Regions from separate parts of the Microbacterium sp. ARD32 genome, predicted to be linked through region 1. Evidence: predicted binding sites of a transcription regulator. Region 1 holds the regulator's gene; the other holds the start of a gene.
What was found. The regulator HspR, encoded in region 1, represses chaperone genes until heat shock. The targets are predictions, from matches to a motif close to AAGTTGAGTCNNNNNGACTCAACTT.
Positions count from the first base shown of each region.

Region 2: the regulator HspR is predicted to act here: its motif matches at 3,102-3,126, upstream of Q9R19_RS11785 (ATP-dependent Clp protease ATP-binding subunit).

Region 1 covers NZ_JAUZVD010000002.1:363,058-378,265, forward strand. Annotated here, with positions in the region: gene Q9R19_RS09975 (carbohydrate ABC transporter permease) at 1-546, shown strand, start outside; gene Q9R19_RS09980 (glycosyl hydrolase family 32) at 592-1,521, shown strand; gene dnaK (molecular chaperone DnaK) at 1,689-3,542, shown strand; gene Q9R19_RS09990 (nucleotide exchange factor GrpE) at 3,546-4,169, shown strand; gene Q9R19_RS09995 (DnaJ C-terminal domain-containing protein) at 4,177-5,160, shown strand; gene Q9R19_RS10000 (heat shock protein transcriptional repressor HspR) at 5,162-5,620, shown strand; gene mgtE (magnesium transporter) at 5,708-7,066, opposite strand; gene Q9R19_RS10010 (GH1 family beta-glucosidase) at 7,452-8,876, shown strand; gene Q9R19_RS10015 (helix-turn-helix domain-containing protein) at 9,007-10,674, shown strand; gene menC (o-succinylbenzoate synthase) at 10,681-11,814, opposite strand; gene Q9R19_RS10025 (hypothetical protein) at 11,811-12,710, opposite strand; gene Q9R19_RS10030 (serine hydrolase) at 12,809-14,230, shown strand; gene Q9R19_RS10035 (ABC transporter substrate-binding protein) at 14,260-15,208, shown strand, end outside.
Region 2 covers NZ_JAUZVD010000003.1:41,817-57,024, forward strand. Annotated here, with positions in the region: gene purU (formyltetrahydrofolate deformylase) at 1-775, opposite strand, end outside; gene Q9R19_RS11765 (DNA starvation/stationary phase protection protein) at 918-1,460, opposite strand; gene Q9R19_RS11770 (Rho termination factor N-terminal domain-containing protein) at 1,479-1,748, opposite strand; gene Q9R19_RS11775 (glutaminase) at 1,858-2,322, shown strand; gene Q9R19_RS11780 (glutamine amidotransferase-related protein) at 2,323-3,039, opposite strand; gene Q9R19_RS11785 (ATP-dependent Clp protease ATP-binding subunit) at 3,169-5,709, shown strand; gene Q9R19_RS11790 (LysR family substrate-binding domain-containing protein) at 5,805-6,527, opposite strand; gene Q9R19_RS11795 (helix-turn-helix domain-containing protein) at 6,610-7,362, opposite strand; gene Q9R19_RS11800 (hypothetical protein) at 7,417-7,728, opposite strand; gene Q9R19_RS11805 (PspC domain-containing protein) at 7,725-9,269, opposite strand; gene Q9R19_RS11810 (PspC domain-containing protein) at 9,429-10,664, shown strand; gene Q9R19_RS11815 (response regulator transcription factor) at 10,661-11,320, shown strand; gene Q9R19_RS11820 (transferase) at 11,332-11,739, opposite strand; gene Q9R19_RS11825 (DNA-formamidopyrimidine glycosylase family protein) at 11,842-12,615, opposite strand; gene Q9R19_RS11830 (EI24 domain-containing protein) at 12,608-13,357, opposite strand; gene tyrS (tyrosine--tRNA ligase) at 13,368-14,579, opposite strand; gene Q9R19_RS11840 (hypothetical protein) at 14,771-15,091, opposite strand; gene Q9R19_RS11845 (ATP-dependent helicase) at 15,104-15,208, opposite strand, start outside.

The DNA.
Region 1 (15,208 bases):
GGACATCTGAGGCCCACAGGAAGCGGGATCGTCTTCATCGTCTTCCTGCTCGGGCTGACGCTGCCGTTCGAGGGGATCATCACCCCGTTGTATTACCAGATGCGCGAACTCGGGCTTCTCAACACCCGCTGGGCGATCGTCCTGCCGCTGATCGGTCTGTTCATGCCGTTCGCGGTGATGTGGATGCGGGCGCATTTCGTCACCATGCCGCAGGAGCTCTCCGAAGCCGCGCGGATGGACGGCGCAACGACGGCGCAGCTGTTCTGGCGTATACACATGCCACTGTCCGTGCCGGCGATCTCGTCGCTGTCGATCCTGCTCTTCCTGTGGACCTGGAACCAGTTCCTCCTGGCGATCGTGCTGGTCGACGATCCCGCCAAACGCACGATGGCCGGGGCTCTCGGGGCGTTCCAGGGGCGATACGGAACCGACATCCCGCTGCTGTGCGCAGGGTCGCTGCTGATCCTCACGCCGACGCTGATCGTGTTCTTGGTCTTCCAGCGCAAGTTCGTCGCCGCCCTGATGCAGGGATCGCTCAAGGGCTGAGTGCTGCGCGTCGCGGTCGACGTCGGCATCGAGAGGGGGTACGGGGTGGCTTTCAGCCTGGATACGCATTGGGTCTGGGACTTCTGGGTCGCCGACGACGGCGAGAGATTTCACCTCTTCTACCTGCGAGCGCCGAGGTCTCTGGGCGACCCGGAGCTTCGGCATCGTCACGCCCGTATCGGGCATGCGACCTCGGCGGACCTGACGCATTGGACCGATCACGGCGAGGTCCTCGCGCCCGGGTCCGGGGGCAGCTTCGACGAGACATCGACGTGGACGGGCTCGGTCGTCCGGGGGGATGACGGTCTCTGGCGGATGTTCTACACGGGGGCCTCCTTCCTCGCGCCGGATGCGAACGCGAACATCGAGGCGATCGGGATGGCGTTCTCCGAGGATCTGCACACATGGACGAAGCGTGCGGGATTCGTGCTGCGCGCGGACCCCGCACACTACGAGAAACTGGGGGACACCGCCTGGCCGGAGGAGGCCTGGCGTGATCCGTGGGTGTTCCGAGACGAGCAGGAGCACGGCTGGCACATGCTCATCACGGCACGCGGCGCGGGTGGGACGTTCACCAGCGGCGGGGTCATCGGCTACGCCTGGTCGCAGGATCTCGAGACGTGGGTGGTGAAACCCCCACTGGGCACCCAGTCCTCGAGGTTCGCTCACCTCGAGGTGCTTCAGACGGCGGAGATCGAGGGGGAGACTGTGCTCGTCTTCTGCGGATCGCGTCACGGCGACGGGCCTCGGAGCGACGGCGCCGAGAGCGGCGTCTGGATGGTCGGGGTGGACGGTGCGCTCGACGAGGTCTGCGTAGATGACGCGCGGCTGATCGCTGCCGCCCCGCTGTATGCGGGGCGAATCGTCCGCGATCGGTCGGGCGAGTCCGTGATGCTTGCGTTCGTCGGGGCACCAGGTAGCGGGCATGAGCTCGACGGCATCACGGATCCCCTGCCGATCACAATCACGCGATAGCGGGTTCCCGCGCGTTGCCCACCGACCCAGGGCCGGGATTGAGGCTGGGGGATAAACCTGAGTCCACTCATATCAACTTTCTTGACAGCCCCCTCTCGCTTGTTTACACTTGAGTCATCGCGGCTCAGGTTTGGGTCGCATCAGACTTCAACCACAAGGAGAATCACATGGCACGTGCTGTCGGAATCGACCTCGGAACCACCAACTCCGTCGTCAGCGTCCTCGAGGGCGGCGAGCCCAAGGTCATCGCCAACGCCGAGGGCTTCCGCACCACCCCTTCGGTGGTCGCTTTCACCAAGGACGGCGAGGTGCTGGTCGGCGAGACCGCCAAGCGCCAGGCCGTCACCAACGTCGATCGCACCATCTCGTCGGTCAAGCGCCACATGGGCACCGACTGGTCCTTCGACGTCGACGGCAAGAAGTGGACGCCGCAGGAGATCTCCGCGCGCATCCTGATGAAGCTCAAGCGCGACGCCGAGTCGTACCTCGGCGACACCGTGACGGATGCCGTCATCACCGTCCCCGCGTACTTCAACGACGCCGAGCGCCAGGCCACCAAGGAGGCGGGCGAGATCTCCGGCCTGAACGTGCTGCGCATCATCAACGAGCCCACCGCCGCGGCCCTCGCGTACGGCCTGGACAAGGGCAAGGAGGACGAGCTCATCCTGGTGTTCGACCTCGGTGGCGGAACCTTCGACGTGTCCCTGCTCGAGGTGGGCAAGGACGACGACTTCTCCACCATCCAGGTGCGCGCCACCGCCGGTGACAACCGCCTCGGCGGCGACGACTGGGATCAGCGCGTCGTGGACTACCTCATCAAGCAGTTCAAGGAGACCTCCGGCGTCGACGTCTCGGGTGACAAGATCGCCCTGCAGCGCCTCAAGGAGGCCGCGGAGCAGGCCAAGAAGGAGCTGTCGTCCTCGACGAGCACCAGCATCAACCTGCCCTACCTCTCGCTGACCGACTCGGGTCCGGTCTCCCTGTCCGAGACCCTCACCCGCGCGAAGTTCGAGGACCTCACCAAGGACCTGCTCGACCGCACCAAGAAGCCGTTCGAGGACGTCATCCGCGAGGCGAGCATCAAGGTCGGCGACATCGACCACATCGTGCTGGTCGGCGGCTCCACCCGCATGCCCGCCGTCGCCGAGCTCGTCAAGCGCGAGACCGGCAAGGAGGCCAACAAGGGCGTGAACCCGGACGAGGTCGTCGCCGTCGGCGCCGCCCTGCAGGCCGGTGTCCTCAAGGGCGAGCGCAAGGACGTCCTCCTCATCGACGTCACCCCGCTGAGCCTCGGCATCGAGACCAAGGGCGGCCGGATGACCAAGCTCATCGACCGCAACACGGCCATCCCGACCAAGCGCAGCGAGACCTTCACCACCGCCGACGACAACCAGCCGTCGGTTGCGATCCAGGTCTTCCAGGGCGAGCGCGAGTTCACTCGCGACAACAAGCCGCTGGGCACCTTCGAACTCACCGGAATCGCTCCGGCTCCCCGCGGCATCCCCCAGGTCGAGGTCACCTTCGACATCGACGCCAACGGCATCGTGCACGTGTCCGCCAAGGACAAGGGCACCGGCAAGGAGCAGTCGATGACCATCACCGGCGGCTCGTCGCTGTCGAAGGATGACATCGAGCGCATGGTCCGCGAGGCCGAGGAGAACGCCGCTGAGGACAAGAAGCGCGCGGACGCCCTTGAGCAGCGCAACCAGGCCGAGTCGCTCGCCTACTCGATCGAGAAGCTCATCAAGGAGAACGAGGACAAGCTGCCCGAGGACGTCAAGTCCGAGGTGCAGGCCGACGTCGACGCCCTGAAGACGGCACTGGCCGGCGAGGACGACGACGCGGTGAAGACCGCGTTCGACAAGCTGAACGAGTCGCAGGGCAAGCTGGGCGAGGCCATCTACGCTCAGTCTCAGGCGGATGCCGCATCCGCCGCCCCCGAGGGCGACGCTCCCGCCGACGCCGCATCCGACGAGGATGTGGTGGATGCCGAGGTCGTCGACGACGAGGAGAGCAAGTAAGAGATGACCGACAAGAACTTCGATGAAGTTCCTGAGGACGAGGGGTCGGATGCTGCGGCATCCGGCCCCGCGCCGCAGGAGCAGGACGTTCCGCAGGATTCGACCGACGCCGCCGCGGCCGAGGGGTCGGACGACGACCTCACGGTCGACGACATCCTGAACGCGCAGCAGACGCCCGAGGCATCCAGCGAGGACGCCGACGACGCGGATGCCGGTTCCGACCACCTGCACGATCTCAAGCGCCTGACCGCGGAGTACGCCAACTACCGGCGCCGCACCGAGGAGCAGCGCCACATCGAGATCGCGCGCGCCAAGGGCGAGGCGGCCAAGGGGCTGCTGCCCGTGCTGGACGACCTCGACCGTGCGCAGCAGCACGGCGATCTGACCGAGGGCTCGGCCTTCGCCGTGATCGCCGAGAAGGTGCGCTCGGTGGTCGAGCGCCTGGGTGTCGTCGCCTACGGCGCGAAGGGCGACGAGTTCGACCCGCAGCAGCACGAGGCCATCTTCCAGCAGCCGACTCCCGGTGCGACGAGCTCGACCATCCTCGACGTCGTCGAGGTGGGCTACCGTCTGGGCGACGTCGAGCTGCGACCGGCGAAGGTCGTCGTCGCCGTCCCCGCGGAGTAGGTGATCGATGGCCAGCCAGGATTGGTTCGACAAGGACTTCTACAAGACGCTGGGCGTCTCGAAGGACATCTCCGATGCGGAGCTGAAGAAGACGTACCGCAAGCTCGCCCGCAAGTACCACCCGGACTCCAACCCGGGTGATGCCAAGGCCGAGGCGAAGTTCAAGGAGATCAGCGAGGCGTACAGCGTGCTCAGCGACGCCGATCAGCGCCGCGAGTACGACGAGATCCGTGCGATGGGCTCCGGTGCGCGCTTCACAGCGCCCGGTGGCGGCGGAGCGGGCGGCTTCGAGGACGTGTTCAGCCGATTCGGGCAGGGCGGCGGCCGCCAGGCCGACTTCGACGACATCTTCTCGATGTTCAATCAGGGCGGAGGGGGATCGTTCGGCGGCGGACGGTTCGGACAGTCCGGCGGGTTCCGCGGTTTCGGCGGCCCGCAGAAGGGGGCCGACGTCACGGCCCGCACCACGCTCGACTTCGTCACCGCGGCGCAGGGCGAGACCATCACGCTGCAGGCCGAGGACGGCAAGCCGTTCAAGGTGAAGCTGCCGGCCGGCGTCGCAGACGGGCAGAAGATCCGGCTGCGCGGCCGGGGCCGCCCCTCGCCCGACGGTGGGGAGTCCGGTGACATCGTCGTGCAGGTCACGGTGCGTCCGCATCCGGTGTTCACCCGAGAGGGACTGAACCTGCGGCTGACCGTGCCCGTCACGTTCACCGAGGCGACGCTCGGCGCGACCATCGAGGTGCCCACGCTGGGCGGCGACACCGTCAAGCTGCGGGTCGCTCCCGGCACCCCGTCGGGTCGCGTGCTGCGCGTGAAGGGCCGGGGCATCGCCTCGGCGAAGAAGGGCACCGGAGATCTGCTCGCAGAGCTGCAGGTGGCCGTGCCGTCGCACCTCGACGACGCCGCGCGCGAGGCGCTCGAGCGCTTCCACGAGCTCGAGCCGGCCGAGAACCCGCGTGCCGAGATGATGGCGAAGGCCAAGGCCTGACATGGATGCCGAATCCCCCGTCTTCGCGATCGCGGTCGCTGCCGAACTGGCCGGCATGCACCCCCAGACGCTGCGGCAGTACGACCGCATCGGCCTGGTGGTGCCCGGCCGCACGCGCGGCGGCTCGCGGCGCTACTCGATGCGCGACATCGAGCAGCTCCGCGAGGTGGCGCAGCTCTCGAGCGAGGGGATGAGCCTGCCCGCGATCGCGCGGCTGCTCGATCTGGAGGACGAGGTGCGGATGCTGCGCTCCCGCGTCACCGAGCTGGAAGGCGCGCTGCGCGCCGAACGGGAGAGCCGCCCCGGCGTGCGCGTGTTCGCCGCCGGGGCATCGGGCCAGGTGTTCTCGGTCGGTTCCGGCCGCCGCATCCGCCGCTCCACCGAGGTGGTGCTCTGGCGCCCCCGCACGATCACCCCCGACCCGGACCCCGGCCCGGGCCCCGGCCCCGGCCCCGGATGACCCGGTCTCTCCCGTCTATTTGGCACAAAACGCCCCTATTCGGCCCGAATTCCGCGGCTTTGTGACATATAGACGGGGCAAGCGGGGTCAGAGGCCCAGGACGGCTTTCGCGATCAGGAAGTAGATGATCAGGCCGGTGGCGTCGACGAACGTCGTGATGAACGGGTTGGAGAACACCGCCGGGTCGACCTTGATCGCCCGCGCGGCGAGCGGCATGATGCCGCCGATGGATGCCGCCACCGTGCACACGGCGACGAGCGTGAGCCCGATGACCAGGCCGATGTGCCACTCGTAGATCGCCCCGGCCAGCGCGAAGCCCAACAGTCCCAGCAGCAGCCCCAGGCAGAATCCCGCCCGCACCTCGCGGGACAGCACCCGCAGCACGTCGCGCGGGGTCACCTCACCCAGGGCGAGCGAGCGGGTCACCGTGGTCGCCGCCTGGTTGCCGGTGTTGCCGCCGGTGCCGATCAGCAGCGGCACGAACAGCGCCAGCACGGTGAGCTGGGCGAGGGTCGCCTCGAAGGCGTCCAGCACCTGCACGGTCAGCGTCGCGCCGACCGCGAGCACCAGCAGCCACACCACGCGCGAGCGCACCAGGCGCCGGATGGGCGTGGACAGGTACGAGCGGCGCAGCGGCTCCACGCCGCCCTGGCGGGCGGCATCCTCGCTCTCCTCCTGCTTCAGGATGCGGGCCGCGTCGTCGATGGTCAGGATGCCGACCAGACGCTGCTCGCTGTCCACGATCGGCAGCGCCAGCAGGCCGTAGTCGGTCATGCGGCGGGCCGCGTTCTCGGCATCCTCGGTCACCTCGACGACGTGCGCGTCGTTCATCAGCGCGCCGACGAGATCGTCGTCGGATGCCGACATCAGATCGCGCAGGCTGACCACGCCCACCACGCGTCGTCCGCCGTCGGTCACCGGAAGGGTGTAGACGGTCTCAGCGCTGTCGAGTGCGCCGCGCACGCGGGTCATCGTCTCGGCGACGGTGAGGCTCGGATGCGTGGTGACGAACTCCGGGCTCATGCGGCGCCCGATGGAGTCCTGCGGGTAGCCGAGCATGCCCGCGGTGAGCTCGCGCTCGCTGCGCGTCAGGCCGCGCAGGAGCTGAGGGGCGACGGATGCCGGCAGCTCGTCGAGCAGCCACACCCGGTCGTCCGGGTCCATCTCGGCGAACAGCGCCGTGATCTCGGCGTTGCGCAGTGCCTGCACGAGTTCACCGCGCGTGCCGGGCGAGAGCGCCTCGAACACCTCGAGGGCGCGGGCCTTGGTGAGCAGGCGGTACACGATCGCGGCATCCTCGATGCCGAGCCGGTCGACGAGCTCGACGACCTCGGGAACGGAGAGCGGGGTCAGCACGGCGGAGGCGCCGGGCAGGTCACCCTGGGCGATGAGCCGGCGGATGTCGTCGGCGGCCTCGGAGACGGTCTGAAGCTGGATGGGAGTCATGCGCGTGCCTTTAGGAAGGCACCGCGGAGAGCGGATTCGGCGCGGAGCGCCGGGGCGTGCGTCGCAGCAGACGCCGCCGCTCAGCCGAGCGGTGCGGAAGCGGAGGGGATGACGTGTCTGCGACTGTGACTGTCACTGGACATGATGAACCACCTCGCTTCCTGGTGCTCGGGGAGGGATCTGCGTCGATCTTACCCCGAGCCCGCGATCACCCGCAGCGCGGCGGCGATCAGGGCCCTGCGGCGCTCCTCGACCGGCGTGCGCGCCATGGCATCCTTCCGCTTGCTCTTCGTCGAACCTGCTCCTAAGGTAGCGGCAGTGGGACGACTGTCCCACTTGGCGCCACGCAGACGCGGACACAGCGGTCCGCACACGGGAGACGACGATGACCCCTCAGCAGTCCGGCATGCAGCAGACCGGCCTCCGCCTGCCGCCGGGATTCGTGATCGGCACGGCCACGGCCGCCGCCCAGATCGAGGGCGGCGTCGCAGCCGGGGGACGCACCCCCAGCGTCTGGGACCGCTTCAGCGACCAGCCCGGGCGCATCATCGACGGCAGCTCCACCGCGGTCACCGCCGACCACTTCCACCGGCATGCCGAGGATGTCCGGCTGATGGCCGATCTCGGCGTCGACGCCTATCGGTTCTCGCTCAGCTGGACCCGGCTGCAGCCGAACGGGCGCGGGTCGCTCGCCACCGACGGCGTCGCCTTCTACGAGCGGCTGCTCGATGAGCTGCAGGCCGCCGGCATCCGGCCCTTCGTCACCATCTCGCACTGGGACCTGCCCGAGGAGTACGAGCACGGGTGGCTGGACCGGGACACCGCCGCGCGACTCGGAGAATTCGCGGGCCTGGTCGGCGAACGGTTCGGAGACCGCGTGGACTCCTGGATCACCATCAACGAGCCCGCCACGGTCACCTTGAACGGCTACGCACTCGGCCTCCATGCTCCCGGGCAGGCACTGCTCTTCGACGCGCTTCCCACGGTGCACCACCAGTTGCTGGGCCACGGGCTGGCGGTGCAGGCGCTGCGCGCCACCGGCGTGCGCGGCCGGATCGGCATCACGAATGTGCACACCCCGGTCGTCCCGGCCGGCGACAGCCCCGAGGACGCCATGATGGCCGCACTCTTCGACGTCGTGCACAACCGGGTTTTCGCCGACCCCGTGCTGCTGGGTCACTACCCGCAGGTGCCCGACGAGCTCTCCCCGCTGTTCGGCGCCTTCGCCGAGGTCCCCGTCGAGGACCTCGTCGTGATCTCGCAACCGCTGGACTTCTACGGCCTGAACTACTACATGCCCACCCGGGTGGCCGCCGGCGCCGGCACCGGCGAGAGCCCCGACGGCACCAGCCAGGCGATGGCCGATCTCCCCTTCCGGCTGGAGGAGTTCGACGAGTATCCCCGCACCGGGTTCGGCTGGCCGATCGCGCCGGAGGCGTTCACGCGCGCGCTCGCCGAGGTGCAGGAGCGCTACGGCCAGGTGCTGCCGCCGGTGTACATCACCGAGAACGGAGCGAGTTTCGCGGATGCTGTGGATGCTGCAACCGGCGCCGTCGACGATCAGGAGCGCATCGACTACCTCGCCGGCCACCTGGACGCGGCGCTGTCGGCGGTGACGCCCGGCGCGCCGGCAGAGGGGCTCGACCTGCGCGGCCTGTTCGTGTGGTCGCTGATGGACAACTGGGAGTGGGCCGCCGGCTTCACCCAGCGCTTCGGATTGGTGCATGTCGACTTCGAGACGCTGGAGCGCACGCCGAAGGCGTCGTTCCGCTGGCTGGCCGGTCTCCTGCGAGCGCGCGGGGAGAGCTGACGGTCATGGCGACCGTCGCCGAGCCCGACCGCCGGAATGCGACGAAGATCGCGCGTCGGCTGGCGGAGCCGCCCGCCCCGGCCACCGGGGAGTGATGCACCGGCGCACACCCCCCGCCTAAGGTGGGAGAATGCGAGAGGCGGGCGAGGGCGAGAGGCCGGAGGCGACCCTCGCGCGGGTGCTGCAGGATCTGGGCACCACGTTCCTGCGGCCGCTCGCCGCCGGGGCGGACCTGTCGGCGCGCGTCGGCGGCATCGCGATGCACGACCCGCTCGACGAGCAGGTCATCCCGCGCGGCGCGATCGTGCTCGGCGTGGGTCTGCGGGCGGATGCCGAGGTGCGGTCCCTGCTGCAGCGGATCGCCCCGGCCGGGGCATCCGCGCTCGTGCTGCGCGAACCGGTCACTCTCGACCCGGCGACCCAGGCCCAGGCCGCGCAGGCGGGCGTGGTGCTGCTGGGGCTCGCGCGCGGCGCGTCCTGGACGCAGCTGGGGGCGATGCTCTCGTCGATCCTGGCGCACGGCGGCGAGGCGGCCGGTGACGGCGCGATCGGCGGTGTGCCCTCCGGTGACCTGTTCACCCTGGCCAACGCGATCGCCGCGCTGCTGGACGCCCCCGTCACGATCGAGGACCGCAACTCCCGCGTGCTGGCGTTCTCGGGCAGTCAGGATCAGGCCGACGCCGGCCGCATCGCCACGATCCTGGAGCGGCAGGTGCCCGAGCCGTACTCGCGCGTGCTCGCCGAGGCGGGCGTGTTCCGGCGGCTGTATGCCAGCGACGAACCCGTCTTCCTGCCGCTGGACGGCCTGATGGACGACCTGCTGGATGCCTCGGTGCCGCGCACCGCGATCGCCGTGCGGGCCGGCGACGAGATCCTCGGCTCCATCTGGGCGGCCACTCCGCAGGCGCTCTCGCCGGAGCGCTCCAGCGCCCTGCGCGAGTCGGCCAAGCTCGTCGCGCTGCACCTGCTGCGGGTGCGCGCCGGAGGCGACATCGAGCGGCGGCTGCGCGCCGACCTGCTCGGCACCGCGCTGGAGGGGCGCGAGGGCGCCGACTACGCGCTGGAGCGTCTCGGCCTGCACGGTGCGGACGTCGCGGTGCTCGCGATGCAGCCCGCCGCTCTCGAGGGCGAGGGTCTGGGCGTGGAGAGCGCCAGGGAGGCGCAGCGCCAGCGCATCGCCGATGCGATCTCGGTGCATCTGGCCGCCGTGCATCCGCAGGCCTGCGCGGCACTGGTGGGCGACACGGTCTACGGGCTGCTGCCGGTGCGCTCGGCGGACGACGGCGAGGCGGATGCCCGGCGCCTCGCCGAGGAGTTCCTCGCCCGCGTCGGGCGCCGCACGCCGCTGCTGATCAGCATCGGCGCGGTGGCCGTGGGCGGCAAGGCGCTGCCACTGGTGCGCGAGGGCGCCGACCGCGGCCTGCGAGTGCTGCGGGAGCAGCATCCCACCCAGTCCCGGCTGGTGATGTTCGGCGACGTGCACGTCGAGGCCCTGCTGCTCGAGCTGCGCGACCGGGTGGCCGCGCGCGGCGAGCGGCCGGCGGGACCGCTCGCCCGCCTGCTCGCGCACGATCGCGCGAACGGCACCGAGTTCGTCGAGACGCTGCGCGCCTGGCTGGATGCCATGGGCGATGTGGCCGAGGCGTCGGAGGCCGTGCACGTGCATCCGAACACCCTGCGCTACCGGCTGCGGCGGATCACGGAGGTGAGCGGACTGGATCTGACGGATGCCGAGGCGCGCTTCGCCGCGCAGGTGCAGCTGCGCGTGCTGCCCGGGCTGTCCCCGCACAGCCGCTGAGCCGCGTCAGCGCGCGGCCGACTCGACCTCGGTCACGCCGGTGCGGAACCGCTCCAGCCGCTCCGGATCGACCTCGACGCCGAATCCGGGTCCGGTGGGAACGTCGACGACGCCGTCGTGCATGCGCATCGGCTCGGTGACGACGTCCTCGGTGTAGAACCGGTCCGAGCCGGAGATGTCGCCGGGCAGGGTGAAGCCCGGAAGTGCCGCGAGGGCCGCGTTGGCGGCTCGGCCGATGCCGGTCTCGAGCATCCCGCCGCACCACACCGCGACGCCGTGCGCCCGGGAGATGTCGTGGATGCGGCGGGCCTCGAGATACCCGCCCACGCGTCCCGGCTTGATGTTGATGACGGATGCCGCGCCCAGCGCGATCGCGTCGGCGGCGGCCTCGGCCGACACGACTGACTCGTCCAGGCACACCGGCGTGCTCATGCGTCGCGCCAGCTCGGCGTGCTGGCGGATGTCCGCCTCGCCGAGCGGCTGCTCGATGAGCAGCAGTCCGTGCTCGTCGAGCCGGCTCAGGTGCGCGGCATCCGCCAGGGTGTAGGCGGCGTTCGCGTCCACCTGGAACGGCAGGTCGTCGCCGAACGTTCGCCGCACCGCGGCGACCGGCGCCAGATCGGCGCCCGGCTGGATCTTGAGCTTGATGCGCGCATACCCCTGCTCCAGGTAGCCGCCCACGACGCGCACGGTCTCCTGCACCGAGTCCTGGATGCCGACCGACACACCGGACGGTACCGTCGGCGCCACGGCGCCGAGGTACGACGCGAATGAGCGGCCCTCCGCACGCAGCTGCGCGTCGAGCACGGCCATCTCCAGCGCGGCCTTGGCCATCTGATGCCCCACCACGTGCCGCAGCAGGTGCCCGACCGTCTCGGCGGTCACCTCGCCGGCGGCGATCAGGGCGGGGGCGAGCCACCGCTCGATCACGAGAGCCGCGCCGGCCAGGTGCTCGGGGGAGTACACCGGATCGGGCAGCGCGACGCTCTCGCCCCAGCCGATCGCGGTGCGACCGTCGGCGGTCCGCAGCCGCGCCTCCACGAGGAAGGTGCGCTTGACGGTCTGGGTGCCGAACGACGTGGTGAACGGCGCGACCAGAGGCATCTCGATGTGGTGCAGCAGCAGGCGCTCGAGCTTCACTGCGGCTCCCTTCTGCGCAGCACGTACTGCACTCCTGTGCGATCGCGGCGGGCCAGTCCGTCGACGGTCCAGCCGCGCGAGGTCAGATCTCCCAGGGCGCGGCGGGTCTGCTCGCGCCACCGCTGCGCCCGCGCCGGATCGTCATGGCGGATGCCCTCGATGTCGCCCGGCACGCTGATCAGCGCCAGCGGTGCGTCGTCATGCGGCGGGAGGTAGTCGGATGCCGCGCCCGCGACGTCGGCGACCACCGTGGCCGCACCGGGTACAGCCGGCTCGGGGCGGGTGGCGGAGGGCGGCGCCGCGGTCAGGTCCCACTCCACGAGCAGGCGGTCCGAGCCCTGACCGGCGTTGATGGCATCGGTCATCGGGCCGTAGAAGTCCGGCAGGTACTCCACCGGCAGGGCGCCGAGTCGGCGGATGTTGAAGAACGCGTTCCGCGCCACGAGCGGGTCGAAGGTCCACGTCATGGTCTCGATGCCGCGCTCCAGGCACCACGCCCGCTGCGCGAGCTTGACCGCGCGGCCCACGCCGCGGCCGGTGGCCGCGGGCAGCAGCCCGACGATGTGGGAGTGGAACGGTCGTCCCGGGGGACCGCACATGCCCATCGTCGCGCCGATCGGCTCGCCGTCCGCGGTCTCCACGACGGCGATCAGGTTGCCCCCGTGAGCGAGGGCCACGGCGACCGGCGTCTCGAACTGCGGGCGCTCCCACCCCCAGATCCTGCCCATCACCTGCAGCACGCGCTCGCACGCGGCGGCGTCGTCGGCCGGGACCAGCCGGATGCCCGCGGCCGCGCATGCGCCGTCGGCCAGCGCGCGCGCAGTCGACGCAGCGGTGTCGGTGCGCCGTGCGGCCTGGGCGCCGAGGATCGTGTCCATGTCGTCCAGCATTCTCATCCGCGCCGTCTTGTAGTTTGTGCGATCGGCCAAACCGCGACGTCTTCTTCGTTGCGAAGCACTAACCCCGTGCCGCCGGTCCCGCGTAGCTTCAAGCCATGGCAACCCCTACACTCACTCGAGCGGATGCCGCGGAGATCCGCGACTGGATGCGCTCCGAACTTCCCCGTCTGCTGCAGGAGCACGGCGTGCCTGCTGCGTCGGCCGGTGTGCTGATGGACGGCGAGATCGTCGACGCCGCGGCCGGCACGCTGCACCTCGGCACCGGCGTCGAGGCCGACACCGCCTCGCTGTTCCAGATCGGCTCGATCACCAAGGTGTGGACCGCCACACTGGTGATGCAGCTCGTCGATGAGGGCCTCGTCGATCTGGACGAGCCCGTCCGCACCTACCTGCCGGAGTTCGTCATCGCCGACGAGCAGGCGGCCGCGGTCATCACCGTCCGTCAGCTGCTCACGCATCGCGCCGGCTTCGAGGGCGACTACTTCACCGACACCGGCCGCGGCGACGACTGCGTGCAGAAGTACGTCGCGACCCTGTCCGTCGCTCCGCAGCTGTTCGAGCCCGGCACCCAGTTCTCCTACAACAACGCCGGGTACATCGTGCTCGGCCGGCTCATCGAGGTGCTGCGCGGCGCCCCGTGGGAGCAGGTGCTCACCGAGCGCCTGCTCGCGCCGCTGGGGCTGACGGATGCCGCCCCCGGCCCGTACGAGGCGATCATGCACCGGGTCGCCCAGGGCCACATCCCGGCCGGCGAGAATGGTGCTCTCGTCCCGGCTCCGGTCTGGTCGCTCGCCCGCTCGAACGGTCCGGCCGGAGCCACCCTCGCCATGAGCGCAGCGAACCTGCTGGCGTTCGCGCGCATGCACATCGACGGCGGCACGGCCGCCGACGGCACCCGCGTGCTCTCCGAGAAGTCCGTCGTCGACATGCAGCAGCCGCAGGTGAAGGTTCCCTACGTCGCTCTGCTGGGTGAGTCGTGGGGGCTGGGCTGGGAGCTCGACCCGAGCCCGGCCGGACCGATGGTCTCGCACGACGGCAGCACGATCGGGCAGAACGCGTACCTGCGCGTGATCCCCTCGATGGGCATCGCCGTGGCGCTCCTGGGCAACGGCGGCGACTCCTACAGCCTGGCGCGCGCCCTGTTCGGAGAGCTCCTGCAGAGGCTCACCGGACACGCCGACGTGCTCCCCGCCATCGCCGACGCCGCCGATGCCGGCCCGGATCCGGATGCCGAGCGCGCGGCGGCCTTCGTCGGCACCTACTCCGCCTCGGTCATGGACCTCATCGTGAGCCGTGACGACGACGGCGCACTGTGGGTGCAGACCGTGCCCAAGGACGCGATGGCGGAACTGGCCGGCACGGAGCCGCCCGAGCGCGTCGCCCCGTACGGCGAGCACGGACTCATCCCCACCGGCGGCGACGGCGGACCGGTGATGGTCTACGCCTTCCTCGAACCCGGCGAAGACGGCCGCTACGGCTTCCTGCACTGCGGGCGGGCGCTGCCCCGCTCGGCCTGACCCGAACCACGAGCCCGAATCGAGACATCATGATCGCCCGACTCCGCACGCGCGGCCTCGCTCTGAGCGGCCTGGCCCTGACCGGCGCACTGGTGCTGACCTCCTGCTCCGGCGACGCCGGGTCACCGAAGACCGACTTCGTCGACGGCGGCACCTTCGTGCTCGCGATCTCGACGGACATCGGCTCGCTCGACCCGCATCTCAGCGCCACCAGCGCGTCGCTCGCGGCGTCGCGGTTCGCGTACGACCCGCTGGTGAACACCACCGAGGAGGGCGAGATCGTCTCGGGGCTGGCGGAGAAGTGGGACGTCGACGGCACGACCGTCACCTTCACCCTGCGTGATGACGTCACCTGCTCGGACGGCAGCGAGTTCACGGCATCCACCGTCAAGGGCAACCTCGACTTCATCGCCGACCCCGCCAACGCGAGCCCGCTGCTGGGCGCATTCGTGCCGGGCGGCGTCACGGTGGCGGCCGACGACGCGGCCCGCACCGTGACGCTCACCCTGGCCTCGCCCTCGCCGTTCGTGCTGCAGGGGCTGTCGAACGTCGGCCTGGTCTGCGACGCGGGCCTGGCCGACCGCAGCACACTGGTCACGGCGACCGACGGCACCGGACCGTTCACCCTGGACGAGGCCGTGTCGAACGACCACTACTCCTACGCCGTGCGCGAGGACTACGCGTGGGGGCCGGACGGCGCCGGCACCGATCAGGCGGGCACCCCGGCGGTGGTCGACCTCAAGGTGATCCCCAACGAGACCACGGCGGCGAACCTGCTGGTGGCCGGCGACATCAATGCCGCGCGGATCATCGGCCCCGACGCCGATCGGCTGGCGGGCAAGGAGACGGTCTCCAGCGAGGCCGTCATCGGCGAGACGTGGTTCAACCAGGCCGACGGCCGCCTCACCGCCGACCTGGCCGTGCGCACCGCGCTCACGCAGGCGCTCGACCTGGACGAGCTCGCGAACGTCATCTCGT
Region 2 (15,208 bases), on a different contig from region 1:
CGGCGCCGCGGCGCTGCAGCTCCGCCGCCGACTCGGCGTGCGTGACGCGGGTGACGTCCTGCTCGATGATCGGGCCCTCGTCCAGGTCGGCCGTGGCGTAGTGCGCGGTCGCGCCGATCAGCTTGACGCCGCGCTCCTTCGCCCTGGCGTACGGGTTCGCGCCGATGAAGGCGGGCAGGAACGAGTGGTGGATGTTGATCACCGGCGCGCCGATGCGCTCGATGAAGTCGTCGCTGAGGATCTGCATGTAGCGCGCCAGCACCACGAGGTCGACCTCGCCCTGCAGCAGCTCCAGCTGGCGCTGCTCCATCTCGGCCTTGGCGTCCGGCCCGTCACCGCGGGGGATGTGCACGAACGGCACGCCGAACGAGCGCACGGACTCGGCCAGATCGGGGTGATTGGAGACGACCACGGTCACGTCGATGTCCAGCTCGCCGCGCTGCGTGCGCCACAGCAGCTCCAGCAGGCAGTGGTCGTACTTCGAGACGAAGATCGCCACGCGCTTGCGCTCGGCGGTGTCGTGCAGCGACCACTCCATGCCGAAGCGGCCGGCGACCTCCGCGAGGGACGCCTCCAGGTCCGGCCGCTTCCCCGCGAGATCGTCCAGGTGGATGACCGTGCGCTGGAAGAATCGCCCGCCCTGCTCGTCGGTGGAGTGCTGGTCGAGCGAGATGATGTTCGCTCCGTGCGACGCCAGTACCCCGGCGACGGCCGCGACGATGCCGGGCTGGTCGTCGCAGGCGATGAGAAGGCGCGCGGTGTCGGTGTGCGGCATGGATGCTCCTGGGCTGAGCCCTCTCACCCTGAGAGGCGTGCCTCGATTCTGCCTTCCCTGCGGGCGCCGGGGCGAATCCCCGCCGTCACACGCGCCGTCACACACGCCGGATGCTCCGGCGCGTGTGACGGCGTGTCCCGCCTCACGCCGGCGTGCGGTTCTCCGCGCTCACCATCCACGCGAGCTGCTCCAGGGTCTCCAGCACCACGTGCAGGATGTCGGCGCTGGTCGGGTCCTCCTCGTCGACGGCGTCGTGCACGTCGCGCACCGTGGCGACCGTGGCGTCGAGCCGCTCGGTGACCAGATCGATGGTCTCGGTGGTCAGCACCTCGCCGTCGGGGTAGGGCGGCAGCGACGTGGTCTTGGCCACGGTGGGGGTGCGACCGTCGGGGACTGCGTGCAGGGCCCGCATCCGCTCCGCCACCGTGTCGCCGAGCCGCCGTGCGGCCTCGACCACCTCATCGAGCTGCAGATGCGTGTCTCGGAAGTTGGTGCCCACGACGTTCCAATGCGCCTGCTTGCCCTGGATCTGCAGCTCCACCAGGTCGACCAGCACGCGCTGCAGACTCTGTCCGAGCCGCTCGGAGGCGTGGAAACCGCTCTCAGCGTTCTGGTCGCCGGTGAGCTCCGTCGTGTTCTTCTTCTTGCCGGCCTGCGCCGTGCTCTGCTTCTTCGTGGATGCCATCTTGTTCTCCCTCTCGACTCAGTGGTTGCGCAGCATCGAGATCAGCTCGGACTTGCGCTTGTCCGAATAGCCGGTGATGCCGAGCTCCTTCGCACGCGACTTGAGCTCGTCGACCGTGCGATCCTCGTAGTCCTCGGCCTCGCCGCCGCGCTCGCCGACCTCGCTGCGCCCGTCGCGGGCTGCCGCGTTGGAGATGCGGGCCGCCTTCTCCTTGGAGGCTCCGTCGTCTCGAAGCTCCTCGTAGAGATCCGGATCCTTCAGGCTGTTCGAACCGCGTCCACGGGGCATGATGCTCTCCTCACATGTCGATGGAGCCCTCAGCATGCCCGTCGGCGCTCGGCAGCCGAAGGGGGTTGACAGCGCTGCCGCCCGACGTGCGACCGGCTAGCCTGGGCGGGTGACCACGACCGCGGCGCTGCTGGCCCGTGCACGAGAGCGGCTGATCGGCGCTCCGCGCGAGGCGCTGGGCGTGGTGCGCACCTCGAGGTGGCGCGCGGACCGCATCGTGCGGGCGGGGGACGCCTGGCGGCTGGGCGTGCTGCTGCTCACCGACGACGCCGTGCTCGCGGCGGGCGAGGTGCTGCGCGCGGCGGAGGAGGTGCGCCGCGGGTACACCGCGGAGTCGTCGCGGGCGCGGGCGGAGCGTCGTGCGATGGCGCGGCGCGGGGGCTTCGCGGAGGGCGAGATCGTGCACGTCGGCTGGGTGACGCTGGACCCGGATGCCGTGGATGCCGGTGGCGCCTCCGGCCCGCTGGCGCTGCTGGACGGCCGGCCGGCGGTGCGCTGGTCACCGGCGGGCGGGCTCATGCCGCTGGCCGGGTACCTCGACGAGAAGGTCGCGCTGCTGCGTGAAGGGACCTGATCAGCTGCTGACGAGCGCCGGGAAGCGCGCCAGCAGGTCGGCGCCGTCGACGGATGCCGAGAGCACCATCCGCTCGGTCGCGGCGTACTCGCTCGGGTCGAAGTAGCCGGATGCCCGGTAAACCGCCATGCGGTCGGCGAAGTCCTGCGGCGACGCCTCCGGATGGAACTGCGTCGCGTACAGCCGCTCGCCGACCCGGTACGCCTGCACCGGGCAGTCGTCCTTGGTGGCCAGCAGCGTCGCGCCGGGCGGCGTCTCGGCTGCGGACTCCTTGTGCGCCGTGAACACCGACATCTCGGGGGCGTTCGGGCCGAACAGGGCATCCGTCTCGCCGGCGGCCGTCAGCCGGATGCGAGCCGCCTGCACGCGCTCCGGGTGATCCAGCACGACCCGTCCGCCCAGCATCCGCGTCACCACGCCGATCCCGTAGCACGTGAACAGCGCGGTGGTGCGGCCGTCCAAGGCGCGCGCGGCGATGCGCTCGAGGTCGCGCTCGACGATCAGCTGGGTGTCGCCCTTGTCGTCATCCGTGACGTTGAACGGGGACCCGCCGATCACGAAACCGTCGAACTGCTCCCACTCGACGGTCTCCAGAGACGCGTGCAGCAGATCGATCCGGTGCAGCCGCGGGAGGCCGAGGTCGCGCGCGAAGGAGCGGTGCTCGGCATCCGCCGCGCTGCGCTCCGGACGCACGCACACGTACAGCACCGAGGACATGCGGACGAGTCTATTCCGCGCATTCCGTCGGCGCCGGGAATAGGTGACGAGGCGACACGTTGAACTTGACAGTGATGCGCTCAAGTTTGAAACTTGATGACGGCACACTCAAGTTCGAGAGGAATGCACATGCCCAACGACTTCACCGGAGCGGGTTCGGGATCGTTCGACGAGTTCCTCGCCCGCTATCTCGCGGGTGAGCAGGCCCGGCAGACGCGGTCGATCGACCTCAGCCGGTTCCTCACAGCGCGCACTCAGCAGATCCTGCAGCGCGCCGGCCGCTTCGCGCTCGAGCGCGGTCAGACCGAGCTGGATGCGCTGCACGTGCTGCGCGTCATCGTCGACGACGAGGGGGTCGCGCGCGCGATCGACCGCATCGGCGCCGATCCCGCGGACATCGCTCAGGCGGTCGAGGCGCGCCTTCCGGAGGCCCGTGAGACCGCCGACACGGATGCCGCCAGCCTGACCTCGAGCGCCAGCCGGGCGCTGTTCCACGCATATCAGGTGGCCCGCTCATCGGGTTCGACGTACATCGAGCCGGAGCACGTGTTCTTCGCGCTCGTGATCGGACAGGACTTCCCGTCGGGGCAGATCCTCGCGCGAGCGGGGGTGACCGCCGAGGCGCTCACCCAGAGCCTGCGCGGCGAGCCCGTTCCCTCGGGCGTGACGCCGCAGGGCGAGGACGGCGCCGACCCGGCATCCGACACGCCGATGCTCGACCGGTACGGCCTCGATCTCACCGCTCGCGCGCGGGAGGGCGTGCTGGACCCGGTGATCGGACGAGCCCCCGAGATCGAGCAGACCATCGAGATCCTCAGCCGCCGCACCAAGAACAACCCGGTGCTCGTCGGCGAGGCCGGAGTCGGCAAGACCGCGATCGTCGAGGGGCTGGCCAGCGCCATCGTCGCCGGCGACGTGCCGACGCAGCTGAAGGACCGGCGCGTTGTGGCACTGGACCTGCCGGCCATGCTCTCGGGCACCCGGTACCGCGGCGACTTCGAGGAGCGGCTGACCAAGGCCATGGACGAGATCGCCGCGCACAAGGGCGAGATCATCGTGTTCGTCGACGAGTTGCACACGGTCGTCGGGGCCGGCGGCGCGGGCGAGAGCGGCGGCATGGACGCCGGGAACATCCTCAAGCCCCGCCTGGCCCGCGGCGAGCTGCACCTGGTCGGTGCGACCACGCTCGCGGAGTACCGTCGCATCGAGAAGGATGCCGCCCTCGAGCGTCGCTTCCAGCCGGTGCGGGTCGGCGAGCCGGCCATCGAGGATGCCGTGCGGATCCTCGAGGGGCTGCGTCCCGCCTATCAGGAGCACCACAGCGTGGCGTACACCGACGACGCGATCCGCGCGGCGGTGGAGCTGAGCGCCCGCTACCTGCCCGATCGGGTGCTGCCTGACAAGGCCATCGACCTGATCGACCAGGCCGGTGCACGCCTGCGCCTGCGACGCGGACCGGTCCCCGACACGTCGGCTCTGAAGACGGAGCTGGCCGAACTGGAGTCCCGCAAGAACGTGGCGGTCTCGACCGAGCGCTACGAGGAGGCCTCGCGCCTGCGCGATGAGATCTCCGAGATGCAGCGGCGGATCGACGAGGCCGATGCCGGCGAGCCGGCGGACGCCGTGGTCGACGAGGCGCAGATCGCCGACGTGATCTCCCGGGCTACGGGCATCCCTGTCAGCCGCCTCACCGAGACGGAGCGCTCGCGGCTCGCCGAACTCGAGGCCGACCTGCACTCCCGGGTGATCGGTCAGGACGACGCAGTGGCGGCCGTGGCGCGTGCTGTGCGGCGCAGCCGCACGGGCATGGGCGATGCGAACCGGCCGGTCGGCTCGTTCCTGTTCCTCGGCCCGACCGGGGTGGGCAAGACCGAGCTGGCCAAGGCGCTGGCGGATCGCCTGCTGGACGACGAGACCGCCGTGATCCGCTTCGACATGAGCGAGTTCGGCGAGCGGCACACCGTGTCGCGGCTGGTCGGCGCGCCTCCGGGATACGTCGGCTACGACGAGGCCGGGCAGCTCACGGAGCGCGTGCGGCGCAACCCGTACTCCATCGTGCTGTTCGACGAGATCGAGAAGGCGCACCCCGACGTGTTCAACCTGCTGCTGCAGGTGCTCGACGACGGGCGACTCACCGACGGCCAGGGGCGCACGGTGGACTTCCGCAACACGGTGGTCGTGATGACCTCGAACATCGGCTCGGAGTTCCTGGCCTCGCGGTCGGGTGCGCTCGGTTTCGTGGCCTCGCAGGATGCCTCGGGCTTCGCGTCGCAGGAGGACCTGAAGGCGCGCGTGATGGGCAGGCTGCGCGAGGCCATGCGGCCTGAGCTGCTGAACCGGATCGACGAGATCGTCATCTTCCAGAAGCTGTCGCAGACCGAGCTCGGCGAGATCGTCCGGCTGATGCTGCAGGCGACGGCCAGGCGGCTGGCCGGCCGGGAGATCGGCTTCGAGGTGACGGATGCCGCGGTCGTGTGGCTGGGCGAGCACGGCTACGAGCCGGAGTACGGCGCGCGCCCGCTGCGTCGGCTGATCCAGAACGAGGTGGACGACCGCATCGCCGACCTCCTGGTCTCGGGTTCGCTCGCCGATGGCGGTCGGGTGGTCGTGGATGCCCGCGAAGGCACCCTCACGGTGACGTCCGCCGCGCACCTGGCGGATGCCGCCTGACACGCTCTCACGGCCCGTCTATGTGGCGCGTTACGCCCCGTCTCGCTCTGGTGAGGGGCCGTTTGCGCCACATAGACGGGCTCTTGTGTCGGCGCTCAGCGCGAGGAGTTCGCGGTGCGGCCGCGCACGATGCCGACGAACGTCTCGACGTCGGGCGTGGTCGCATCCCGCGGCCACGCCAGCGCGACCGTGGAGACGGGGCCGGCGGTGAGCGGCCGGTAGTCGGCGTCCTTGCGCTTGTGCATTCGTGCGAGCGACATCGGCACGACCAGGATGCCGACACCCGACGCCACGGTCGCCACTGCGTCCTCGGTGGTCTCGATCGTGGGGAAGGTCGGAGTGACGGTGGGAAGGTCCAGTGGGCCGAGCACGTCATCGCCCGGGGTGATCAGCACCTGGCCGGCGAGGTCGTCGGCGGAGAGCTCGTCCGCGGCCATCAGGTGCGACTCCTTCGCCGCCACGACGACCGGCACCTCGTCGTACAGCGGGATCACGTGCAGGTCGCCGGGACGTCGCAGCGGCAGCCGCACCAGGGCGAGGTCCACGTCGTGCAGCCGCTCACGCTGGTCCGCGAAGGACAGTGGCACCAGTTCGAGCTCGACGTGCGGCATCCGCTCGTTCCAGGTGTCGATCCACCTGCCCGGCGTCGCGCCGGGGACGAGTCCCAGGCGCAGAGTGCGCGGCTCCTCGCGGGCCGGACGCGCGACCTGCGTCGCCTTCTTCGGCGTGGCCTTCCGCGGCGCCGATCTCTGCTGCGCCTTCTTCGCTGCCGGCCCGCCGGGGCGGGGTCGTGCGGGGCGGCGCCGGTCGTTCTTCATGGATTTCAGCGTAACCGCGCCGCGGCCGGTGCGCCGGAAGCCGGATGCCGTCGGCCCTGACCGGCCCCGCGGACGACCCCGCTCAGGCGGTCGGGCGGATCGCGACGCAGCACCGGCCCTCGTGCGGCTCGCCGTGGGCCCGCAGGTGCGGGCAGTCCATGCCCTCGAGGATGCCGCCGATCAGAGCCAGGTTCGCCGAGCAGACCAGCTGGGTGTGCTCGCGGGCCAGCGAGTCGAAGGGACAGTTCGCCAGTGTGAGCGCGCCGTCGGATTCGCGGGGTTCGAAGCCCTGGGCATCCAGCACGGCCGAGAGCCTTCCGAGCTCGCCGGTCGCAACGTCGGGTGGGGCGGATGCCGCGATCCTGCGCCCCTCGTCGCGGGCGACCTCCGCGACGGCGCGGTACAGGTCGGCCCGGTACAGGTCGGACCGTTGCAGATCAGACCGGTGCAGATCGGCGCCCTGCCGCTCGGCGCCCTGCAGATCGGCGCCCTGAGCGGCGCGCTCGATGGCGCCGGCCAGCAGGTGACCCACCAGGCCGTAGCGCCGCTGGGGGAGTGAGACCGCGACGGTGCCGTCGGCGCGGCGATACAGCTTGGACGGCCGTCCGGCACCGGGCCCGGAACGCCCGGACAGCCGACGGAACTCGGTCTGCAGCAGACCTGCCGCCACGAGCCGGTCGAGATGGAATCGGGCCATGTGCGCAGGGACGCCGACGGCTTCGGCGGCCGCGTCGCGGCTGACCGGCTCCGGCTGCGACGCCACATGCTCGTACAACGCGCGCCGGGTGTCGTCGGCGAGTGCGCCGATGCTCGACGCCCGCGCGGTGATGTCCATGGTGACATCATCGTACTTCTATCTTCGAAGGTTGACGCTTTTAGAAGCGGGCCCTCAGTCGCGCTGCACCAGCGCTCGCTGCGCACGCCGGAGCAGTCCGACGAGCCCGGTGATCAGCACCAGCGCACCCACGGCCAGCAGCACGAACGCCGTGATCGTGCCGGGGTTCAGCGTCGCGAACCAGTCCGTCACGCAGTCGCGGCGATCGGCGCCGCTCAGCATCCAGATGCCGAACCAGGCGATCGCGGCGAAGCAGAGTCCCCACACGATCGCGGCCCAGCGGGTGCGCGGCGGGGGAGCGGATGCCGCGGGTGCGGCATCCGCGGTGTCGAGCTGCTCGACGGGAAGCGTGGATTCAGTGCTCATTCGGACGTCTCCTGATCGGGGCGGGTGGAGTAGACCACGAGGATCAGGCCGGACTCCTGGTCGATCGTGACGGGCACGGTCAGCATGGCCTGTCCGTCCGGGGCGCGAGGATCCAGCGACGACGACACGCTCTCGCGGAACACCGTGCTGCCGTCCGCCTGACGTGAACCGGAGAACACGCCGTCGACGCTCGCATCACCGAGCAGCTTGCCGGCGGCATCCAGTTCGTTGCGCTGCCACCGCACGGTGCCGTCGCCCAGCGTCGCCGTCAGCCGCAGCTCCACGCCGTCGCTCACGTAGATCTCGGTGTAGCCGGAGCCCTTGCGAAGCACGACGGGGCGGGACGGCTCGCCCGGCACATTCTGCAGGTAGATGTCGGTGCGCCCGAACGGCTGCCGGATCGAACCCTGATCGGAGTTCCAGATGTTGGTGTTCCCGAATCGCACGTCGCCCATGCTGGCCGCCCCGCCCGTGATCAGCCCCGCGACGAGCACCACGACAGTGAGGAGCGCCAGGAATCCGCTGCGCCGGCGCGCGACCCCGGAGACGACCATGCCGAACGCGAGCACGAGCGCCGAGCTCAGCAGCGCGAGTGCGGCGGTCACGGCATCCGGTTTCGAGGCCAGCAGCCAGACCACCGCCGCCGCGACCAGCGCCACGCCGATCACCGTCGCGACGTAGGCGAAGCTGGCCCGCGGATTCGAGGCGCGGCGGACACGGCGACGTTCGGCGGCCTCGGCGGCGAACGCGGCCGCAGCAGCCTGTCGCTCGGCGCGGGCCTGATCGCGCGCGGCGCGCTCGGCATCCTGCTGCTGCTGACGCCACGCCTGGTCCTGCTGCTGCCAGGCGGCGTGCTGGGCGCGCCAAGCGTCCAGCGCTCCGGCATCCGCAGGAGGGGCGGAGGGCTCAGGGATGAGGGAGGATGCCGGCGACGCGACCTCTGCACCCGAAGCAGGGTCGAAGCTGGCATCCTCCTCTCGGATCTCCGCATCGACGGCGGCACCCGAATAGCCGACCGGAGCGGAGGGGAACGGGGAAGTCTGCGCCTCTGAAGCCGTTCGAGACGCGTCACCCCCCGGGGTGCGGCGCGCGGCGCGCACGATCAGGACGAGCAGGATGCCGACCAGCAGCAGCCCGACGATGAAGAGGAAGACGCCGAAGGGGCTCGCCCCGTACGTCTGGTACGAGTACGGGTTGAGGATCCTCTCGGCGAGGAACAGCCCCACGGTGGGTGTGACCGAGAGCATCCCGAGCAGGAACCCGGCGAGGATGCCGAGCTGCGCGGGCTCGAAGTGTCCGCGCAGCAGCTCGCGCAGGTGGATGCGGCCCTCCGGGTCGGGGAGAAGCGCCCAGGCCACGGCGTAGAGCAGGATCATCGGCAGTCCGAACAGGGCCGCCACCACGAGGATGCCGCGGACGATGAGCGGATCGATGCGCAGCCGGGAGGCGATACCGGCCGCGACGCCACCGATCCAGCCGTCCGAGCGGGCGACGCCGAGGCCGGACACCCAGGCGAAGAACCGATCGGATCGGTGCGGCATCGGGGGTCGCTCTGGAGCCGGAGGCGGCGCAGTCGGGAAGGTCATGCTCCGATCCTGTCGATGCCGGACCGAGTGCCGCCATGGGGTGATCCCCTGACTCGCCCCTGATCCTGGCCCCGGAGCCCCGGGATCGCCACTTCCGGGTGGTTGGATGGCGTCATGTCCTCTTCCGCGCAGCATCCGTCGACGCCTCTGGCGCGACCGCCGCGTGCCGTCGCGCCGCCGCGTCCGGAGCTGACGCGCGTGCGCGAATGCCTGATCTCGGGCACCGCCGAAGGGCTGGCCCGCCACCTGGGTGTGTCGATATGGCTGGTGCGGGCGATGTTCATCGCGCTGACCCTGCTGGGCGGCGCGGGAGTCCTGCTCTATCTCTGGTGCTGGGTGTTCACGCCGTGGGAGCCGGGGGAGTCCGCGCCGTCCCGGCGGGCGCCGGTGGCGTGGGTGATGCTGGTCGTCGCGGTGATCCTCGAACTGATCGTGCTGTTGACGCTGCGCGGCGGAGGCATGTTCAGTGTTTCGCCGGCGAATATGGGGGTCTACTCCACGAGGTATGCAGACCTGGGCGCGTTGTTCGGGTTGGTGCTGCTGCTGGTCGCCGGGTCACTGTGGGCCGACCTGATCGACAGGCACGATCCGGCTCGCGGGCCGCGGCAGGCGGCGATAGTACGGGGGATCACCATCATCCTGATGTTGGTCCTGCTGGTCGGGATGCTGACAAACCCGGTCGCTCCGGCGTACCTGCTCGTGCCTTTCGCCGGCCTTCTGGCGATGTTCGCCTCGTCGCTGATGCACCGCTGGCGCGAGCTCTCCGGCGAGCGGGTGCGGCGCATCCGCGAGGAGCAGCGCAGCGAGATGGCCGCCCACCTGCACGACTCGGTGCTGCAGACCCTCGCGCTCATCCAGAACCGCGCGGGCGCTTCCAGCGAGGCCGCCCGTCTCGCCCGGGCGCAGGAGCGCGAGCTGCGAGCCTGGCTCTATGACGGGGATGCTCCCGCCGACAGCGATCTGCCCACCGACCTGCGCGACTACGCGGGCGCGCTGGAGCTCGACTATCCCGTGCACATCGACGTCGTCTCCGCCGGGCTCTCGACCGAGCGGGCGAGTGGCGAGCTGGCCGCGGCGGCGCGCGAGGCCATGCTGAACGCGGCCAGGCACGCCGGCGGTGAGGTCTCGGTGTACATCGAGGGGTCGACGAGCGGTGTCGACGTGTTCATCCGCGACCGCGGCGCCGGGTTCGACCTCGACGAGGTGCCGGGTGACCGCCTCGGAGTGCGGCAGTCGATCATCGGGCGGATGCGGCGGGCCGGAGGATCCGGCACCGTTCGGAGTGATGAGAACGGCACCGAGGTGCACCTGCGGATCGCGGGGGCGCCACTGCGATCGGAGGACGCATGAGTGGCAGCATCCGCGTGGTGATCGTCGACGACCACTCGATCTTCCGCTCCGGCCTGCGCGCCGACCTCGACGAGACCGTCGAGGTCGTGGGCGAGGCCGCGGACGTGCCCTCGGCGATCGCCGTGATCCGCGAGACGATGCCGGACGTCGTACTCCTGGATGTGCATCTTCCGGGCGGCGCGGGCGCGGAGGCCACGGGCGGCGAGTCCGTGATCCGCGGCTCTGCTCCGACGACCGCGCGCTTCCTCGCACTGAGCGTCTCGGATGCCGCAGAGGACGTGGTGCGGGTGATCCGCGCCGGCGCCCGCGGGTACATCACGAAGGGCTCGTCGGGCAGGGAGGTCTCGCAGGCGGTGCACGCCGTGGCGGAGGGGGATGCGGTGTTCTCGCCGCGCCTGGCGGGCTTCGTGCTCGACGCGTTCGGTGCGGTGGCCGGCGAGACCGCCGCCGTGGACGACGAACTCGACCGGCTCTCGGCGCGCGAGCAGGAGGTCATGCGCCTGATCGCGCGCGGCTACGCCTACAAAGAGGTCGCCAGCTCGCTGTTCATCTCGATCAAGACCGTCGAGACGCACGTGTCGGCCGTGCTGCGCAAGCTGCAGCTGTCCTCCCGTCACGAGCTGACGGTCTGGGCATCCGAGCGCCGCCTGCTCTGACCTCGCGTGCGTCAGGCGGCCAGCCAGAGACCCTTCGGGTCGGTGGCGATCCGCAACCCGGCGGCGACCGTCTCGTCGTCGCCGATGCGCGCTCCGCGAGCGATCCGCGCTCCCGCGCCGATGTCGGTGCGGACGCCGACGTGCGCGCCGTCGCCGATCACGGCGCCCTGGCCGATGTGCGCGTGCGCGTCGATGTAGGCGTTCTCGCCGATCACGGCATCCGAGTCGACCCAGGCGCCGCGCACGATCCGCGCGCCGGCTCCGATCTTCGCCCCGGGTTCGACATAGGCCCCGGCTTCGATGAGCGCCTGGGGATTCACCTTCGCGCCGTGCGCGACGAGTCCGCGCCCGTTGACGTGCTTGCGGTAGCGTAGCGTCTCGCCTCGGTCGTCCTCGATGTCGATGTAGTTCTTACCCACTTTTCCTCCCGTGTCCGGAGACTTCCGGATATAGCTACAACCACGGGTGGTGCGAATTCATTCCCCATCTGGGATGCCCGGCCGCCGAGCGATGGATCCGGCTCACCGCTGGCAGTTCGGGCACCAGAACGTGACCCGCTCGCGGGTCGGATCCGCGCCGAGCTCGCCGCGGCGGATCAGCGTTCCGCAGCGCCGGCAGGGGCGGTTCGCGCGGCCGTAGACCCAGTCCGTGAAGCCGCGGCGCGCGTCGCCGGTGAACGTGCGGTCGACGCGGTCGCGGTTGGCGCGGATGGTGCGCACACCGAGGTCGATGAGGGCCTCCACATCGACCTCCGCGGCGGGGGTCTCGGGCAGGACGCCGCGCAGGAACAGCAGCTCGGCCGCGTACTCGTTGCCGAAGCCGGCCACGTTGCGCTGGTCGAGCAGGGCGACGTGGATGCTGCGGGTGTCGCCGCTGACCCGGCGGACGGCTTCTGCGGCATCCCAGTCCGCCGCGAGCGGATCCGGACCGAGATGTGCGACCAGCTGCGCTTCATCGCGGGTGGGGATGACGCGCACCTCGGCGATGTCGATGCCGACGGCCTCCCGCATCGCCGTGCCGACGATCGCGCGGACCTTGAACGTCGGATGCCGCCACTTCTCACCCGGCCGGTACAGGCGCCACGCGCCGTCCATGCGCAGATGGGAATGCAGCGTCCGGTCACCGATGCGCATCAGGATGTGCTTGCCGCGGGGCACGACTCCGTGCACGAGTTCGCCGGTGAGGTCGACGGTGGCGGCGCCCGGTACGCGCAGGTCGAAGCGCGTCACCTGCTGGCCTCGGAGTGCCTCGTCGAGGCGTCGCGTGGCCTGGAGGACGGTGTCGCCCTCAGGCACGGCGAGCGTCCGCAGGCTGATCGAGCAGGTCGCGCGCCAGCAGCGTCGCTCCGGCCACCGCGGTCGGCATGATGAACACCCCACCGAGGGGCACCATGAAGCACAGCTGCGTCGCCACGCCGAAGCCGAGCAGGCGCGACCGGCGGGTGGCGAGCATCCTGGAGCGGATGTCGCTCGGGATGTCCCGGGCGTTGAGTGCGCGCCCGGTGAGCTCGCGGGCGAGCAGCCGGCCGGTGAGCGCAACGCTGACGACCGCGGCGGCGGCCGCACCGACGGCGGGGATGAAGCCGAGGATCAGCGCGAGCAGGGCCACCAGTATGCCGAGCAGCACCAGGCGGATGCTCTCGCCGAAGGCCACGCGCAGCCCGCCGTCGCCGTCGGGGACATCGCCTCCGACATCGTTCTCGACCGCGCGCCAGATGCGCTGATAGAACGGATCGCCGATCAGCAGTGCGAGTGCGGTGAAGACCACGCTGGCCAGCACGAGGGAGCCGATGGTGATCACCGCTCCGATCGCTAAGCGCAGCGCGGTCGCCCAGCCGGCGTCCCAGGAATCCGCGAACGGGGTGATCCAGCTGGTGATCGTCCCGAGCGAGAGCCACAGCGGGATGAGCGCGGCCGCGAGCACCAGCAGGGCGATCAGTGCGGGCACCAGGCCGAGCGCCATCAGTCCCGGCATCCGCTTCCAGTATCCGAAGCCGCGCCCCAGGAACCGGATGCCGGTGAGGAACTCGCTGATCATGAACGCCAGACTATTTCATCGGCGCCACCTCGATCCGGGCCCAGGAGCGCTTGCCGGTGCGGACGACGCATCCGGTCTCCACGCGCACCTCCTGCTCCGGGTCGGTGAGGGGGATGCCGTCGATGCGCACGGCGTCCTGCGTGATCAGCCGCCGCAGCGCCGACCGGCTCAGCTCGGGCCGGACCTGTTCGAGCAGGGCGATGGCCGAGGAGAGCGGATGCTGCACCACGACCGCCGTCATGTGCTCGGGCAGGGCTCCGTGCGTGAAGACGTCGAGGAACGCGGAGCGCTCGCGACCACCGGCATCCGCTCCGTGGTACCGCGCGACGATCTCCGTCGCGAGGGTGAGCTTGGCGTCGCGGGCGATGCGACCGCCGCGGGCGGAGTGATCGGTCAGCGCGCTCACGTCCTCATCGTCGAGCGTCGTGTACGCGCTCGCCCAGATGCCGACCAGTTCGTCGGGCAGGCTCATCGCCTTGCCGAACTTGTCGGTGGCGCTGTCGGTGAGCGCGATGTAGTTGCCGAGCGATTTCGACTGCTTGAGTCCGCCGTCCAGCCCCGGTGTGATGACGGTCGTGATCAGCGACTGCGGGCTCGCACCGAGCCGTTGCTGGTACTGGCGGCCCATCATCTCGTTGAACAGCTGATCGGACCCGACGATCGTCAGATCGCTCTGCATCGCGAAGCTGTCGTAGCCCTGCAGCACCGGGTAGGTCAGCTCGTGCAGGGCGATCTCACGCCCCTGGGCGACGCGCTCGCGGAACATGTCGCGCGCCATCAGCTGCGCGTGCGTGGTCATGCTGAACAGGCTCAGCAGCTCGGCCACGGGCATCCGGTCGAACCACTCCGAGTTCCGGCGCACCTCGAACACGGCGGGGTCGGTGTCGAGCACGATCGAGACCTGGTCCAGGAACGCCTGCGCGTTCTGCTCGATCTGGTCGGTGGTGAGCACGGGGCGCGTCTCGCTCTTGCCGGTCGGATCGCCGACGCGGGTGGTGAGGTCGCCGAGCAGGAAGACGACGCGATGTCCGTGGTCCTGCAGGTGCCGCATGAGCCACAGATTCACGGCGTGGCCCAGGTGCAGGTCGGGCGCGGTGAGGTCGACGCCGTACTTGATGCGCAGCTGCCGGCCGCTGTCGAGCTTGGCGCGCAGCGCCTGTTCGTCGACGATCGTGTCGATGGTGCGGAGCATGGGACGCAGGATGTCGTCTGCGCGGGTCATGGTGGTTCCTCTCGAAGGGGGCACGAGAGGATGACCGGGGCAGAGCCTCCCGTGGATACACGAAAGGCAAGGACGATCGTCCTTGCCTGGGGCTCTGGCCTTGTCGGGCGCTACAGATCGCCGGCTCTGACCAGAGCCGGGAGATAGGTGTGCTGACGCGCCGTCATGGGGAGCAGGTTAGCACGCGTTCCTCAGGTGAGGAGTCCGCGCTGAGACAGCCGTTCCGTTGTAGCTGCGATCTCGGCATCCACGAGGTCTCCGATGTCGTAGTGCCGGATGAGTGCGAAGGTGTTGTGCAGCAGGTCCTCGATCTCCGACGCCAGGCGGGCGGGGTCGGCGGGGCCGTACTTGGCGGTCTTCGCGCCGTGATCTTCGAGGTGCGCCAACTCCGCCGCAACCTCTCCGAGCTCCTCGGTGAGGCGAGCGAGGATGCGCAGTGGCGAGTCCCCGTCCGGAAACGCGCAAGCGTACCCGTCGGCGATGCGGAGCAGGTCGTCAGCCGTGGTCTTCATTCGGCCAGCCAATCACACGGCCTTGCGCAGGGCGTAGCCGCGCGGGGTCGCGACGAAGCCGGCTTCCTGCAGGGCGAGCGCGAAAGGCGTGCCGTAGACGCCGGCGCCGTTGATCTT